3 regions of the Rhizobium sp. RSm-3 genome follow, and region 1 is predicted to be linked to each of the others. Evidence: predicted binding sites of a transcription regulator. Region 1 holds the regulator's gene; each other region holds the start of a gene.
The links. Region 1 encodes PhoB, which activates phosphate uptake and scavenging genes when phosphate is short. Its sites were predicted from a motif close to TGTCATNNANCTGTCAT; they were not measured.
Positions count from the first base shown of each region.

Region 2: the regulator PhoB is predicted to act here: its motif matches at 3,150-3,166, upstream of BBJ66_RS32570 (DUF2794 domain-containing protein).
Region 3: the regulator PhoB is predicted to act here: its motif matches at 1,810-1,826, upstream of phnC (phosphonate ABC transporter ATP-binding protein).

Region 1 is NZ_MAWZ01000001.1:555,170-560,473, forward strand. It holds gene pstB (phosphate ABC transporter ATP-binding protein PstB) at 1-768, shown strand, start outside; gene phoU (phosphate signaling complex protein PhoU) at 813-1,526, shown strand; gene phoB (phosphate regulon transcriptional regulator PhoB) at 1,664-2,347, shown strand; gene BBJ66_RS02735 (GcrA family cell cycle regulator) at 2,621-3,154, opposite strand; gene BBJ66_RS02740 (aspartate aminotransferase family protein) at 3,580-4,779, shown strand; gene argF (ornithine carbamoyltransferase) at 4,816-5,304, shown strand, end outside.
Region 2 is NZ_MAWZ01000060.1:219,243-224,546, forward strand. It holds gene BBJ66_RS32555 (ABC transporter permease) at 1-1,144, shown strand, start outside; gene BBJ66_RS32560 (Bax inhibitor-1/YccA family protein) at 1,324-2,052, shown strand; gene BBJ66_RS32565 (GNAT family N-acetyltransferase) at 2,162-2,719, shown strand; gene BBJ66_RS32570 (DUF2794 domain-containing protein) at 2,726-3,127, opposite strand; gene BBJ66_RS32575 (DUF1223 domain-containing protein) at 3,477-4,217, opposite strand; gene acnA (aconitate hydratase AcnA) at 4,451-5,304, opposite strand, start outside.
Region 3 is NZ_MAWZ01000001.1:159,286-164,589, reverse strand. It holds gene phnK (phosphonate C-P lyase system protein PhnK) at 1-417, shown strand, start outside; gene phnL (phosphonate C-P lyase system protein PhnL) at 454-1,161, shown strand; gene BBJ66_RS00720 (DapH/DapD/GlmU-related protein) at 1,158-1,775, shown strand; gene phnC (phosphonate ABC transporter ATP-binding protein) at 1,893-2,738, shown strand; gene phnD (phosphonate ABC transporter substrate-binding protein) at 2,825-3,730, shown strand; gene phnE (phosphonate ABC transporter, permease protein PhnE) at 3,795-4,754, shown strand; gene phnE (phosphonate ABC transporter, permease protein PhnE) at 4,762-5,304, shown strand, end outside.

The sequences.
Region 1 (5,304 bases):
ATGAGCAACGTCCCGTATAAGATGATCGGCCAGGATGTCTCGGTTTACTACGGCGAGAAGCGGGCGCTTTTCGATGTGAACCTGAACATCCGCGAAAACACCGTAACCGCGCTGATCGGCCCGTCCGGCTGCGGCAAGTCGACCTTCCTGCGGAGCCTGAACCGCATGAACGACACGATCGACGGTTGCCGCGTCGCCGGCAAGATCACGCTGGACGGCGACGATATCTATGATCCCGATATCGACGTCGTCGAACTGCGCGCCCGCGTCGGCATGGTCTTCCAGAAGCCGAACCCGTTCCCGAAGACGATCTACGAAAACGTCTCCTACGGCCCGCGCATCCATGGCCTTGCCAAGTCGAAGGCCGATCTCGACCAGATCGTCGAGACCAGCCTGCAGCGCGCCGGCCTCTGGAACGAGGTCAAGGACCGCGTGCACGAATCCGGCACCGGCCTGTCGGGCGGTCAGCAGCAGCGTCTCTGCATTGCGCGCGCCGTCGCCGTCAGCCCTGAAGTCATCCTGATGGACGAGCCCTGCTCGGCGCTCGACCCGATCGCCACCGCCAAGGTCGAGGAGCTGATCCACGAACTGCGCGAGAACTACACGATCGTCATCGTCACCCACTCCATGCAGCAGGCCGCGCGCGTTTCGCAGCGCACCGCCATGTTCCACCTCGGCAATCTGGTCGAGGAGAACGACACCGACAAGATGTTCACCAATCCCGACGATCCGCGCACCCAGGACTACATCATGGGTCGCTTCGGCTGATTTTGGCGTCACCAAGCCTTCCCGTTATTCGAGGATAAAGCCCCATGGCATCGACACATATTTATTCTGCCTATGATGATGATCTGAAGTTCCTGTCCCGGCGGATTTCCGAAATGGGCGGCCTGGCCGAGCAGATGGTCGCCGAATCCGTCCGGGCGCTGGTCAACGGCGATACGGCGCTCGCCCAGAAGGTCATCTCCGACGACGTGATCCTCGATCACGCCGAGCGCGAAATCGGCGACAAGGCGATCGTCACCATCGCCCGCCGTCAGCCGATGGCCGCCGACCTGCGCGAAATCATGGGTTCGATCCGCATCGCCGCCGATCTCGAACGCGTCGGCGACCTCGGCAAGAACACCGCCAAGCGCGTCATCGCCGTGCAGAGCACCGGCGTTCCCCGCAAGCTCGCCCGCGGCCTCGAGCATCTCTCCGAGCTGGCGCTCGTCCAGCTCAAGGAAGTGCTCGACGTCTACACGACACGCGCCGCCGACAAGGCGAGTGCGATCCGCGAGCGCGACAACGAGATCGACGCGATGTACACCTCGCTGTTCCGGGAGCTCTTGACCTACATGATGGAAGATCCGCGCAACATCACCAGCTGCACGCATCTTCTCTTCTGCGCCAAGAACATCGAGCGCATCGGCGACCACGCCACCAACATTGCCGAGACAATCTATTACATGGCGACCGGCGCCCAGCCGGAAGGTGACCGTCCGAAGGACGACAGCGCCAACACCGTCGGCGCGGTCACGGAATAACCGCCTAAACCAGACGATTGCGTGCGCGCCCATGTGGGGCGCGCAAAGAGGTCGCAGCCGATTTTTGTGAATTTGCGCAGGATGCATTGCTTAAATCACCCCCGGTTTAAGGATCATGCGCGAGGAGACCGACACGCATGATCCCGAGAGTTGCAGTTGTTGAAGACGAGGAAGCCCTGAGCGTGCTTCTCCGCTACAATCTCGAAGCTGAGGGCTTCGAGGTCGATACCATCCTTCGTGGCGACGAGGCCGAAATCAGGCTTCAGGAGCGCACGCCCGACCTTCTCATCCTCGACTGGATGCTGCCCGGCGTCTCCGGCATCGAGCTTTGCCGGCGCCTGCGCATGCGGCCGGAAACCGAGCGCCTGCCGATCATCATGCTGACGGCGCGCGGCGAAGAGAGCGAACGTGTCCGCGGACTGTCGACCGGAGCCGACGATTACGTCGTCAAGCCCTTCTCGACCCCCGAGCTCGTTGCCCGCGTCAAGGCGATGCTGCGCCGTGCCCGCCCCGAGGTGCTGTCGACCGTGCTGAAATGCGGCGATATCGAACTCGACCGCGAAACCCACCGCGTCCACCGCAAGAGCCGCGAAGTCCGCCTCGGCCCCACCGAATTCCGCCTGCTGGAATTCCTGATGTCGTCGCCCGGCCGGGTCTTCTCCCGCTCGCAGCTCTTGGACGGCGTCTGGGGCCACGACATCTATGTCGACGAACGCACCGTCGACGTCCATGTCGGCCGCCTGCGCAAGGCGCTGAACTTCTCCAACATGCAAGACGTCATCCGTACCGTCCGCGGCGCCGGCTATTCAATGGAAGCCTGAGGGGTATCTGACAAAGTCGAGCAAGCTCCGCCCCTCACCCTAACCGACCGGGGTCGAGCCACGCGTCTCGACCCGTCCTTCGGACCCCCGTAAACGGGGCGAGGGGACGTGCCTCTGCGAGAGGTGGGTGAGGGCCGAGAGGTTGCGGCATATCCCCTTCGCCCCGCGCGCGGGGAGAAGGTGCCGGCAGGCGGAGGGGCAGCCACACCCAACGCACTCACAAAAAAACGGGCCTTGCAGCCCGTTTTTGCATCTCGATAATGCCTTACCCGCTCAGCTTGCCCGCGCCGCTGCCCGGCGGCGTTCGTTGATCGGCTGGTAGGCGAGTTTCTGGTGGTAGCTGCAATAGGGCGAATTGTCCGGGGACTCGCAGCCGCAGAAGTGGAAGTCGTCCTTCAGCGGATCGCCGACCGGCCATTTGCAGGTGCGTTCGGTCAGTTCCGTCAGGCCGAGGCGGCGCGAGATCGGCACGACCACGTTGCCCTTCGGCACGTATTCCATTTCCTCGACCGTTTCGATCTCGATCTCTTCCTTCAGCATCGTCGCGCCCTGCTGGCGGGTAACGGTGCGGGTGGCGATCCGGGAGGCGTAGTTCGGCGCGCGCGGCGCAGATGTATTGCGTTTCGGCGTCCGCGCCGTGGCGGCGGTGCCGCCGGCCTTGGCGCGGCCGGGAAGGCTCAGCCTGTGTACCTTGCCGATCACGGCGTTTCTGCTGACGCCGCCAAGTTGTGCCGCGATCTGGCTGGCGCTCAGTCCTTCGGCCCAAAGCTTCTTGAGTTTCTCGACCCGCTCGTCTGTCCAGTTCATGCCCTGTCTCCACCTTTCGCGTTGGTGATGGCAGAATCCCTCACCGTTGTCCCGGAAGCCTCCGAAACAAGAAACGCCTGATCAATTTTGGTGACTAGTTCCGCCGCATGCAGTCTAGTAATTGAACTTTAACCTAGTGTGAGCCTGACTCCGTGACAAGAGTCGCATGAATCCGGATGAATCGAATTCGGAGTTTTCCCCAACTTGCTGCCCCGGCGTGTCATTTCTGCAATATTGCCTGTTGAAGGTCGAAAACACCGCTGTACAAGCTTGCTGCATGCGCTAAGGGCGCAGTTTTGTTGACATTGCAGCGCGAAAAGGAAATAGTACCGCTGGCCGCCGCAAGGCGGCATTTTTGATTTTTCGGGCCTGGTTTTCTTAGCCGGAGTCCGTTGCTAGATAACGCTGATCGGGAGACCCGCGCCATGGCCGAAGCCGCGCCGCTTTATGACACCTATTCTCGTGCCCCGCTGCGGTTCGAGCGAGGCGAGGGCGTATGGCTGATCACCGAAGGCGGCGAGCGTTATCTCGATTTCGGCGCCGGCGTCGCCGTCACCTCGGTCGGACACAGCAACCCGCATGTGGTCGGCGCCTTGAAGGAGCAGGCCGACAAGGTCTGGCACCTCTCCAACATCTATGAAATCCCCGGCCAGGAGCGCCTGGCCAAGCGGCTGACGGACGCGACCTTCGCTGACAAGGTGTTCTTCACCAATTCGGGCGCCGAGGCGCTTGAATGCGCGATCAAGACGGCGCGCCGCTACCAGTTTTCCAAGGGCCATCCCGAGCGCTTCCATGTCATCACCTTCGAAGGCGCCTTCCATGGGCGCACGCTGGCGACCATCGCCGCCGGCGGCCAGGAGAAATATCTCGAAGGTTTCGGCCCAAAGGCGCCGGGTTTCGATCAGGTGGCTTTCGGCGATATCGAAGCGGTCCGCGCCGCCATCACCGATGCGACGGCGGCCATCCTCATCGAGCCGGTGCAGGGCGAGGGCGGTGTGCGCCCCGCCACCCCCGAATTCATGAGGGCGCTGCGCCAGATCTGCGACGAAAACGGCCTGCTGCTGATCCTCGACGAGGTCCAGACCGGCGTCGGCCGCACCGGCAAGCTCTTTGCCCATGAGTGGTCGGGCGTGACGCCCGATATCATGGCGGTCGCCAAGGGCATCGGCGGCGGTTTCCCGCTCGGCGCCTGCCTGGCCACCGCAGAGGCCGCCTCCGGCATGCAGGCCGGCACGCACGGCTCGACCTATGGCGGCAATCCGCTCGCCATGGCCGTCGGTGGCGCCGTGCTCGACATCATCCTCGCCGAAGGCTTCCTCCAGCAGGTGCGCGACGTCGCACTCGTTTTCCGCCAGGGCCTCGCCTCGCTGAAGGATCGTTATCCCGATGTGATCGAGGATATCCGAGGCGAGGGGCTGCTGCTCGGCGTCAAGGCCGCTATTCCCTCGGCTGAACTGCTGCAGGCGATCCGCGCCGCGCATCTGCTCGGCGTGCCCGCCGGCGACAACGTCATCCGCCTTCTCCCGCCCCTCGTCGTCACCGCCGAGGAAGCCCGCGAGGGCCTTGCCCGCATCGAACGCGCCGCCGAGAGCATCCGCGCCTCCAAGGTCAAGAAGACGGCTTGAAAGGATTGTGCCTGCGGGCGCACGACAGGTAAGAACATGGCTCCTAAACATTTCCTCGATCTTTCGGCCGTCACCTCAGCCGACCTCAGAACCATCATGAACGATGCGCTCGCCCGCAAGCAGGCCTTCAAGGCCGGCAAGGGCGACAAGCCGCTCGCCGGCAAGATGCTGGCGATGATCTTCGAGAAACCGTCGACGCGCACCCGCGTCTCCTTCGATGTCGGCATGCGCCAGCTCGGCGGTGAAACGCTGTTTCTATCCGGCACCGAGATGCAGCTCGGCCGCGCCGAGACGATCGGCGACACCGCCAAGGTGCTGTCGCGTTATGTCGATGCGATCATGATCCGCACCACCGAGCATTCCAGGCTCAAGGAGCTTGCCGAACATGCCACCGTGCCGGTGATCAATGCGCTGACGGATGATACCCATCCCTGCCAGATCATGGCCGATATTATGACCTTCGAAGAGCATCGCGGCCCGATCAAGGGCAAGACCATCGCCTGGACCGGCGACGGCAACAATGTG
Region 2 (5,304 bases), on a different contig from region 1:
CAGGCTTGCGATCGGCAACATCCACCGTCCCGGCGCGCTGACGCCGTCGGTGGTGCTCTCCCTCGGCCTCGGCCTGGCATTGCTGGTGACGCTGACCCTGATCGACGGCAATCTGCGCCAGCAGCTGACCGGCCGGATGAACGAGGGCGCGCCGAACTTCTTCTTCGTCGATATCCAGAGCGCCGAGGTCGATGCTTTCCGCGATCTCGTCCAGGCGCAGGCACCGAAGGGCAAGCTCATGGAGGTGCCGATGCTGCGCGGCCGGATCGTCGCCTTCAACGGCGAGGACGTCAGCAAGATGACCGTGCCGGCCGCCGGCCGCTGGGTGCTGAACGGCGATCGCGGCATCACCTATGCCGACACCCTGCCGGAAAATGCCGCGCTGACCGAAGGCAGCTGGTGGGACAAGGATTACAGCGGCGAGCCGCTCGTCTCCTTCTCCTCGGAAGAGGCGCATGAACTCGGCCTGAAGATCGGCGACAAGGTCACGGTCAACGTGCTCGGCCGCAACATCACCGCCAAGATCGCCAATCTGCGCCGCGTCCAATGGGAATCGCTGTCGATCAATTTCGTCATGGTGTTCTCGCCGAACACTTTTCGCGGCGCGCCGCATGCGTGGCTCGCGACCCTGACCGATCCCTCCTCGACGCCAGCCGAAGATGCGGCAATCCTGAAATCCGTCACCAACACCTATCCAACGATCACCAGCGTCCGCGTCAAGGACGCGATCGACATCGTCAACCAGCTGGTGGCGCAGCTTGCGACCGCGATCCGCGCCGCCGCCTCCGTCGCCCTCATCGCCTCGATCCTCGTCCTTGCCGGGGCGCTTGCCGCCGGAAATCGGGCGCGCACCCACGACGCGGTGGTGCTGAAGACGCTCGGCGCCACCCGCGCCATGCTGATTCGCGCCTTCAGCTACGAATACCTGATCCTTGGGCTGGCGACCGCAATCTTCGCGCTGATGGCCGGCGGCGTTGCCGCCTGGTTCATCGTCGCCCGCATCATGCGCCTGCCCTCAACCTTCCTGCCCGATGTGGCGGGGCTGACACTCGTCACCGCCCTCGTCCTAACGGTCGGCATCGGCCTGATCGGCACATGGCGCATCCTCGGCCAGAAGGCGGCGCCCGTCCTGCGCGAGCTTTGACCGGGCAGCGGCAGCCAAACCCTTCACCTTACGGCGATTTAACCGGCCGGGCCGTTGCAACCCTCTTGTTTGCGATGAACGAAAGCCTCATATTGTCGGCAGGCATGCTGGAGCTCCGCAGCGGCGCCCGGGTCGAAAACCCGACACCGTATCTCCATCGGAGCTTTTAAGAGGAAACTATGGCTGACCTTCGTAACTATCAAAGCCGCGCTCAGACCGGCGAGATGATTGATCAAGGCCTGCGCGCTTATATGCTCAAGGTTTACAACCTGATGGCGCTGGGTCTGGCGATCACCGGTGTGGCCGCATATCTCGGATTCAACTTCGCTGTTCAGGACGGACAACTCACCCAGTTCGGCGTACTGCTGTTCCAGTCGCCCTTGCGCTGGGTCGTCATCCTCGCGCCGCTCGCGGCCGTCTTCTTCCTGAGCTTCCGCATCAATAGCATGAGCGTGGCCGCCGCACAGACGACCTTTTGGGTCTATGCCGGCCTGGTCGGCCTGTCGCTCTCGTCGATCTTCCTGGTCTACACCGGCCAGAGCGTCGTTCAGACCTTCTTCGTCACCGCCGCCTCCTTCGGCGCGCTGTCGCTTTACGGCTACACGACGAAGCGTGATCTGTCGGCGATGGGCTCGTTCCTGATCATGGGTCTTTTCGGCCTGATCATCGCGTCGATCGTCAACATCTTCCTGGCTTCGTCGGCCATGCAGTTCGCGATCTCGGTGATCGGCGTTCTGATCTTCGCAGGCCTGACCGCCTACGACACGCAGCGGATCAAGGAACTGTACCTGGAAGCCGATGACGTTGCCGTGGCCGGCCGCAAGGCGATCATGGGCGCGCTGACGCTCTATCTCGACTTCATCAACCTCTTCATGTTCCTGCTGCAGTTCATGGGCAACCGCAAATAAGCAGACACACTGAAATCGAAAAGGCGGCTTCGGCCGCCTTTTTTGTTGCGCTGATTTTCCTGGGATGATTTTAGAAGAGCCTTGCCCTCCTGATGGACCCGCCGCCGAAATGTCCTTCCTCCTGCGCAATGCTTCCGAAGCCGATATCCCCGCCATTGCCGAAATCTACCGCGAATCCGTGCTGAACGGCACGTCGAGCTACGAGATCACGCCGCCGTCAGAGGCCGAGATGGCGCAGCGCTTGGCGGCGATTGTCGGCCAGCAATATCCCTATATCGCCGCAGCCGGTGCGGATGGAAGCCTGCTCGGCTATGCCTATGCCTCGGCCTTTCGCGTCCGCCCGGCCTATCGATGGATGGTCGAGGACTCGATCTATCTGACGCCCGAAGCCCGCGGCCGCGGCATCGGCAAAGTACTGATGGCCGAGCTGATCGACCGCTGCACCAGTCTCGGTTTTCGTCAGATGATCGCCGTCATCGGCGGCGCCAGCCCCGCCTCGATCGCACTTCATCTCAAGGCGGGCTTCGTGGAGGTCGGCCTGATGAGGGGCGCCGGCTACAAACACGGCCGCTGGCTGGATACGATGCTCATGCAGCGCGTCCTCGGCGAGGGCATGACGACCGATCCGGATCCGTCGACCTATCCCGGCACGCTGTTTGCAGGCTGATTCGGCTTACTTATCGACCAGCTTCAGTGTCTTGTCGAACACCCTCAGCACCTGGTGCAGCTCGTGACCGCGCTTCAGGATGGTGCCGTGGACGTTGATCACGGAATAGGCGCCCTGCTTGGCGGCGAGCTTGGGATTTTTCTCGATGCGGAAGAGTGGCATTTCACCGGAGCGCTTGAAGACGGAAAATACCGCCCTGTCCTTCAGGTGATCGATGGCGTAGTCGCGCCATTCACCGTCGCCGACCATACGGCCGTAGATCCACAGGATCGCATCCAGTTCGCGCCGATGAAAGGTCACCGGAAGCGGATCCTTGCTCTGCTTGTATTCCCTGAGATCGACGACGACTGAGGAACTATTGTCGACGGAACGGCCTTCGCCGTGTCGCAAATCCGGCTGATCTGTCATTCAGTCTCCAAGGCCTCTGCATGTGACAGGTGGGTGACAGTGTGCCCGAGCCGCCGCAAATTGCAAGAGCGCCGGCCGTCACATTCGGCCGCACTACAGCGCCGCGCGTCAGCGCGCATGGACGCTGCAGCACTTTGAATCGGCGCGTCGTCCGATGCGGGTGACAGCGCTGTGGCTTTCTCGGCAGCGCCGCATTTCAGTCAAAACAGCGCCTCATTTGCAGGAGATTTATGAAGCCCGGTTTGGCGCCAGCGCGCCAAAGGGCCCGGCGGAGCGTATCGACCTTAACCCCAGCCCCGAATACGCTCAGCCGGGCCGCCCGGTACTTCATCCGCAAGCGGATGAAATCTCAGATGTTTTTTCCCGCCATCACCACGGTCGCGCCAAGGATCGCCGCCGGATCGCCATTGTCGCTCGCCGATTGCAGCAGGATCGCGCAGCCCTCGAGCTGCGGCCGCTGCAGGACGCTGGCCGGCAGCGTCAGACTGGTCGCCTTGCCGTCCCACATGCCGACCGTTTCGACATTGGTGACGCTGTGCAGATAGGAGAGCTTCTTGCCGCTGTTCTCGCCTTTTTCGACCTCGATCGTCTTTTCCTTGTCGAAATAGACCATCACGACATTGGCTTTGCCCTGTCCCGCGCCGATCTTGATCTCCAGCTCGTCGCCGCGCATCGACGCGCTGATGGGAACGGTCAGCCCGTTACCTTCGCTGCTGTAGGTGTCGATCTTGCTATTGATGCCGTTGAGATCGGCGCCGGCCAGATGGCCGCGCCCGTTGACGATCGCCTGCGGCGTATAGACGTTGCTGCGGCCCATCGTCCTGGCATAGCCATACTGCCGCTCGGTGTTTTCCTTGGAGCTCAGCGTATCGGCCCAGCCGAGGTAGTTCCAGTAATCGACATGATAGGCGAGCGCGATGACATCGCCCTGGCTCACCAGTTTGCGAAAAGCCGCGTCAGCCGGCGGACAGGAAGAGCAGCCCTGTGCCGTGAAGAGTTCGACGACACCTTTCGGCGCGCCGTCTTCGGCCTGCAGCGGGCCTGACAGAACAACGCCGGCGATCAGCGGAATCAGAAAACGGGGGGACATTCACCTGCACCTCTTTTTCAGCGCCCACGGCGTGTTCCAACCGGAGGCCCTGACATATGAACGTACGAATAATCCTTCCGGGTCCAAACGAAAAGTCACGAACGGGTGAGACGCAGCGCAACCGGAACCCGCAGAAAACAAATCATTGTGAGCCCCCTCAAATACCGCCGCCGCAAAGAAAAGCCGCCGGAAACTGCTCTCCGGCGGCCACTATCATACGAGGCTATTAACAATCAGGCAGCCAGATCGCGCAGAACCGTCTGCAGGATACCGCCATTGTTGAGGTAGACCACCTCGTCGAGCGTGTCGACGCGCGACAGCAGCGGAACTTCCTTCACGGTGCCGTCGCCATAGGTGATCCTGGCGATCTTCTTCTCGCGCGGCTTGATCTTGTCGAGACCTTCGATGGTGACGAGTTCGTCGCCCTTGAGGCCGAGGCTTTGCCAGGTCGTGCCCTCTTCGAAGACGAAGGGGATGACGCCCATGCCGACCAGGTTCGAGCGATGGATGCGCTCGAAGGACTGGGCGATCACGGCCTTGACGCCGAGCAGGTTGGTGCCCTTGGCAGCCCAGTCGCGCGAGGAGCCGTTGCCGTATTCGACACCGGCGAAGATGACGAGCGGCACGCCTTCGGCCTTGTACTGCATCGCGCCGTCGTAGATCGACGTCTCTTCCTTCGACGGGTAGTGGATGGTGTAGCCACCTTCCTTGCCGTTCGGGCCGAGCATGTGGTTGCGGATGCGGATATTGGCGAAGGTGCCGCGCATCATCACTTCATGGTTACCGCGGCGCGTGCCGTACTGGTTGAAGTCGGCAACCGCGACCTCGTGGTCGATGAGGTAAGCACCGGCCGGCGATGCCGCCTTGATCGAACCGGCCGGCGAAATGTGGTCGGTGGTGATCTTGTCGCCGAACAGGCCGAGGACGCGGGCGCCCTTGATATCCGCAACGCCGGTGCCCTTCTTGCCCATACCGACGAAGTAGGGCGGGTTCTGGACATAGGTCGAATCGTCGTCCCAGGCGTAGGTCTGGCCCGGAGGAACCTGAACAGCCTGCCAGTTGACGTCGCCCTTGAAGACGTCGGCAT
Region 3 (5,304 bases), 400 kb from region 1:
GACCGGCATTGCGGCAGGATTCGCGCCTCGGCGATCGACTGGCTGGAACGGGTCGAGATCGACGCCGACCGCATCGACGACCAGCCGCGCGCCTTTTCCGGCGGCATGCGCCAGCGCCTGCAGATCGCCCGCAACCTCGTCACCGGGCCGCGCCTCGTCTTCATGGACGAACCCACAGGCGGCCTCGATGTCTCGGTGCAGGCGCGCCTGCTCGATCTGGTGCGCGGTCTCGTCAACGATCTCGGTCTCTCGGCGATCATCGTCACCCACGATCTCGCCGTCGCCCGGCTTCTGTCGCACCGGATGATGGTGATGAAGGACGGCTACGTCATCGAACACGGGCTCACCGACCGGGTGCTCGACGATCCGCGCGAACCCTACACGCAGCTGCTGGTCTCCTCGATCCTGCAGGTCTGAGCACTACGGCAGGTCCAAAACCAGGAAGAAGACATCATGCCAACGCCCCTCGTCGTTTCCGAAGTCTCGAAAAGCTTCACCATGCACCTGCGCGACGGCATCAGGCTGCCCGTCGTTTCCAATGTCGCCTTCTCGGTCGCCTCAGGCGAATGCGTCGTGCTCGGCGGCCCCTCGGGCGTCGGCAAGAGCTCGCTGCTGAAGATGATCTACGGCAATTACGCCGTCGATACCGGCCAGATCCTCATCCGCCACGATGAGCGCATCGTCGATCTCGCCGCCGCCGATCCGCGCACCATGCTCCACGTGCGGCGCCATACGCTCGGTTACGTCAGCCAGTTCCTGCGCACCGTGCCGCGCGTGGCGGCAATCGACGTGGTCGCCGAACCGCTCGTGGCGCGCGGCGAAGACGCCGTCGCGGCTCGGGAAAAGGCCGGCGCTCTGCTTGCCAGGCTCAACCTGCCGGAGGCGCTCTGGCAGCTTCCGCCCGCCACCTTCTCCGGCGGCGAGCAACAGCGTGTCAACATCGCCCGCGGCTTCATCACCGGGCACACGATCCTGCTTCTCGACGAACCCACAGCTTCGCTCGACGCGAGGAACCGCGCCGTCGTCGTCGGCATGATCGAGGAGAAAAAGCAGGCGGGCGTCGCGCTTCTCGGCATTTTCCACGACGAGGAAGTGCGCGAAGCCGTCGCCGACCGCATCCTCGACGTCCAGCTTTTCTCTCCCGGAAAGATCGCCGCATGAGCCGCAAGCTGGGTATCGAGCCCTATGTCCATGAGACGGCCTCCGTCAGCGATTCCAGCTTCGGGCGCTTTACGGAGGTCTCCGAGCGCTGCCGCATCAGCGAGGCGACCTTCGGCGACTATTCCTACATCATGCAGGATGGCTCCGTCTGGTGCGCGACGATCGGCAAATTCGTCAATATCGCCGCCGCCGTGCGCATCAACGCCACCAACCATCCGACCTGGCGTGCGACGCTGCATCATTTCACCTATCGCGCCGCCGACTACTGGCCGGACGGCGACATGGAGGAGGACTTCTTCGCCTGGCGGCGCGCAAACCGCGTCACGATCGGCAATGACGTCTGGATCGGCCATGGAGCGACCATTCTGCCGGGCGTCAGTGTCGGCAACGGCGCGGTGATCGGCGCCGGCGCCGTCGTCTCGAAGGACGTTGCGGCCTACTCGATCGTCGGCGGCGTGCCGGCCAAACCAATCCGAGAGCGGTTTTCGAAAGCGGTCGGCGAACGCCTGGACAGGCTTTCCTGGTGGGACTGGGAGCACGACCGGCTGCGCCTGGCGCTGCAGGATTTCCGCAACCTGAGCGCGGAAGATTTCCTGGTCCGCTACGGCGGCTAAACTTGCGATTTAGGCACGGAGAATTGTGACACGAACTACACAAATATGACATTTGAGGTTCATGAAGCGGGACTAATGCGATGCTGACCGAGGCCTGGAGCGCAAGGGAAGAGCATGATGTTCGAGCTGAAGGATGTCACCCGTCGTTTCGGAAACAAGCTCGCCGTTGATACCGTCACGCTCGCCATTCCCCAGGGTCAGATGGTCGGCATCATCGGCCGCTCCGGCGCCGGCAAGTCGACGCTCTTGCGCATGATCAACCGCCTGCAGGAGCCGAGTTCCGGCTCCATCCATTTCGCCGGCGTCGAGGTTTCCGGGCTTCGCGGCGGGGCGCTGCGCAACTGGCAGCGCGACTGTGCGATGATCTTCCAGCAGTTCAACCTGGTGCCGCGCCTCGATGTTCTCACCAATGTCATGCTCGGCCGCCTCAATCACCGCTCGACGCTTCTCAGCCTGCTCAACATCTTCACCCGCGAGGAACGCGTGCACGCGATCGCAGCGCTCGAACGCCTCGGCATCGAGCAGACGGCATTGCAGGCGGCCGGCACGCTTTCCGGCGGCCAGCAGCAGCGCGTGGCGATTGCGCGGGCGCTGATGCAGAGCCCGAAGATGGTGCTCGCCGACGAGCCGATCGCCTCGCTCGATCCGCTCAACGCCAAGATCGTCATGGATGCGCTGCGCGATATCAACGAGCGCGAGGGCATCACCGTCATCACCAACCTTCATACGCTCGATACCGCCCGCAACTATTGTGAGCGCATCGTCGGCATGGCCGGCGGCCGCGTCGTCTTCGACGGCAAGCCCTCGGAGCTGACCGCTGAGGCGGTGAGGGCAATCTACGGGACGGGCAAGGATGGCGCCGGCATCGACGAAACGATGACCTCGACATCGATCAATCCCGCTCCCGAGCGGGCAGACAATCAATCCGCCGGCACCCAGCCGCTGGCGCTGGCCGGTCTCTGAGCGAGGCGGCCGCGATCGAAAGCCCGCGTCAAGGGCACACTTCTTCGTAACGGAAGACCGGGGGCACCGGTCAATAGGAGAGACATATGTTGAAGAAAGCACTCTTTGCGGCAACGGCGCTCTTCGCGCTCGCCGGCGCCGCCCATGCAGCTGATCTCAAGGAATTCCGCATCGGCATCCTCGGCGGCGAAAACGAAACCGACCGCCTGCGCAACTATGCCTGCCTTGCCGACCATCTGAAGCAGGAATTCGGTTTCGAGAAGGTATCGCTGTTCCCGGCCGCCGATTATGACGGCGTTATCCAGGGCCTGCTCGGCGGTACGCTCGACTTTGCCGAACTTGGCGCTTCCGGTTATGCGGCCGTCTACATCAAGGATCCGAAGGCGGTTACGCCGATCCTGACGACGCAGCAGAAGGACGGCTCGACCGGCTATCACTCGATCGGCCTGGCACTGAAGTCTTCCGGCATCAAGACCATCAAGGACGCCAAGGGCAAGAAACTCGGCTACGCCGATCCGGATTCCACCTCCGGCTATCTCGTGCCCCTGACGCAGATCCCGAAGGACACGGGCATGCCGAACGACAAGTTCTTCGCCTCGACGCAGTTCAATGGCGGCCACGAGAACAACCTTCTCGCCGCCTATGACGGCAAAGTCGACATTGCCGTCGACGACTCGTCCGGCATCGGCGATTTCAAGGACGGCTACACCTCCGGCACCTTCCGCAAGGAAGTCGACAAGGGCGCCGTCGATCCGAACAAGCTGGTTGAAGTCTGGCGCTCGCCGCTGATCCCGAACGGCCCGCTCGTCGTTCGCAACGCTCTCGGTGAGGACTGGCAGACGAAGCTCGCAGCCTTCTTCACGGCGCTGCCGGAGAAGGATCACAAGTGCTTCGCCGCTATTGAAGGCGGCGACTACAAGGGTTACGCCCCTGTGAAGCACGAGTTCTACAACACCGTCGTCGAAGTCCGTAAGGCTGCCATCGGCGGCTGATCGGTCTTCTGAATGCAGGGCGGCCGGAAACGGCCGCCCTTTCTTCGTAACGGGCGAGGCGTCCATGACTGTTGCCGAGATACAGCCACACATGCAGAGCACCAGGGAGATCCGCACCGCCTGGGAACGGATGGTCGCCAGGCGCCGTTTCTACACCGTGCTCGGCCTGGTGATCCTCATCGCGGCTTTCGCAAGTTCCGTCCGCTTCGCCGACGAGAGCAATGCCGGCCATTTCTTCGACCGCCTGCCGCATCTTTTCGACTTCCTGAGCTGGCTCATTCCCAAGGACTGGAACGACGTCTGGCGCGCGCTGTTCGACATAGCGAGCGTCAACGACAAGGGCGGCGAGGAATTCAACTTCGACAAGGGCCGTGTCTATATCTCGGGCGCCTTCTACATTCCCGAATATTTCGAGCTGATGATCGTCACCATCAACGTGGCGCTGCTTTCGACGCTCATCGCCTTCGTCTTTGCCGTTCCGTTGAGCTTCTTTGCCGCGCGCAACCTGACGCGTTCCTGGCCGCTGCGCATCTTCACCAAGCGCCTGATGGAATTTCTGCGCGCCTTCCCCGAGATCGTCATTGCCGGCCTGTTTTCGGCAATCCTGTCGATCGGGCCGGTCGCCGCCATCATCGCCATCACCCTGCACACAACAGGCGCGCTCGGCAAACTCTTCTACGAGGTGGCCGAGAATATCGACATGAAGCCGCATGAGGGCATGAAAGCGGTCGGCGCTAACTGGTGGGAGCGCGTTCGCTTCGCGGCGCTGCCGCAAGTGCTGCCGAATTTCACCTCCTATGCGCTGCTGCGGCTCGAGATCAACGTGCGCGCCTCGACCATCATCGGCGCCGTCGGCGGCGGCGGCATCGGCGAGGAGCTGAAGCTGTCGATCTCGCGCGGCTTCGGCGCCAAGACGATGGCGCTCGTTCTACTGCTGTTCGTGACGATCGTCGCCGTCGACCAGTTCTCCGCATGGCTGCGCCGCCGCCTCGTCGGCGAGCACGCCTTCCTCCTGCAACATTGAGGCTGCCATGACGGTGATCGACGCAAACCGCATGAACGAAATCGAAGCGCGCTATCCGGAATATTTCCACCGGTCGTTCCGCCAGCGTTTCGGCGGGCTGATGATCCTGATCGCGACGCTGCTCTACAGCCTCTATGCCGTCTGGTTCTTCGACCTGCCCAAGCTTTTCGCCGAAGCCCATTGGGAGCGCGTCGGCATCTATCTCAGCCAATGGGTGAGCTATGACGTTCAGCCGGAATTCCGCATCCAGGACGACGGCTCGATCGAGGTGCGTTATCCGCGTTTCTCGCCGCTCGGCGACAATCCGCATCCGGACTGGCTGGTCGACAATCCCGATGGCAGCATCACCGTTTCGATCAGCGGCGTCAGCCGCACCGTCACCGTGTCGAAGAGCCGGACGATCGTCACCGCGCATGGCATCAGCGTCCCCGTCAAGGTCACGAGCGGTGCGCTTGAGGTGGTCGGGCCGGTGCCCGGCTGGATGACCGTCTATGACGACAATGTGCTTGCCGATCTCGGCTTTGCCGGCAATGTCAGCATCTCCGTCGAC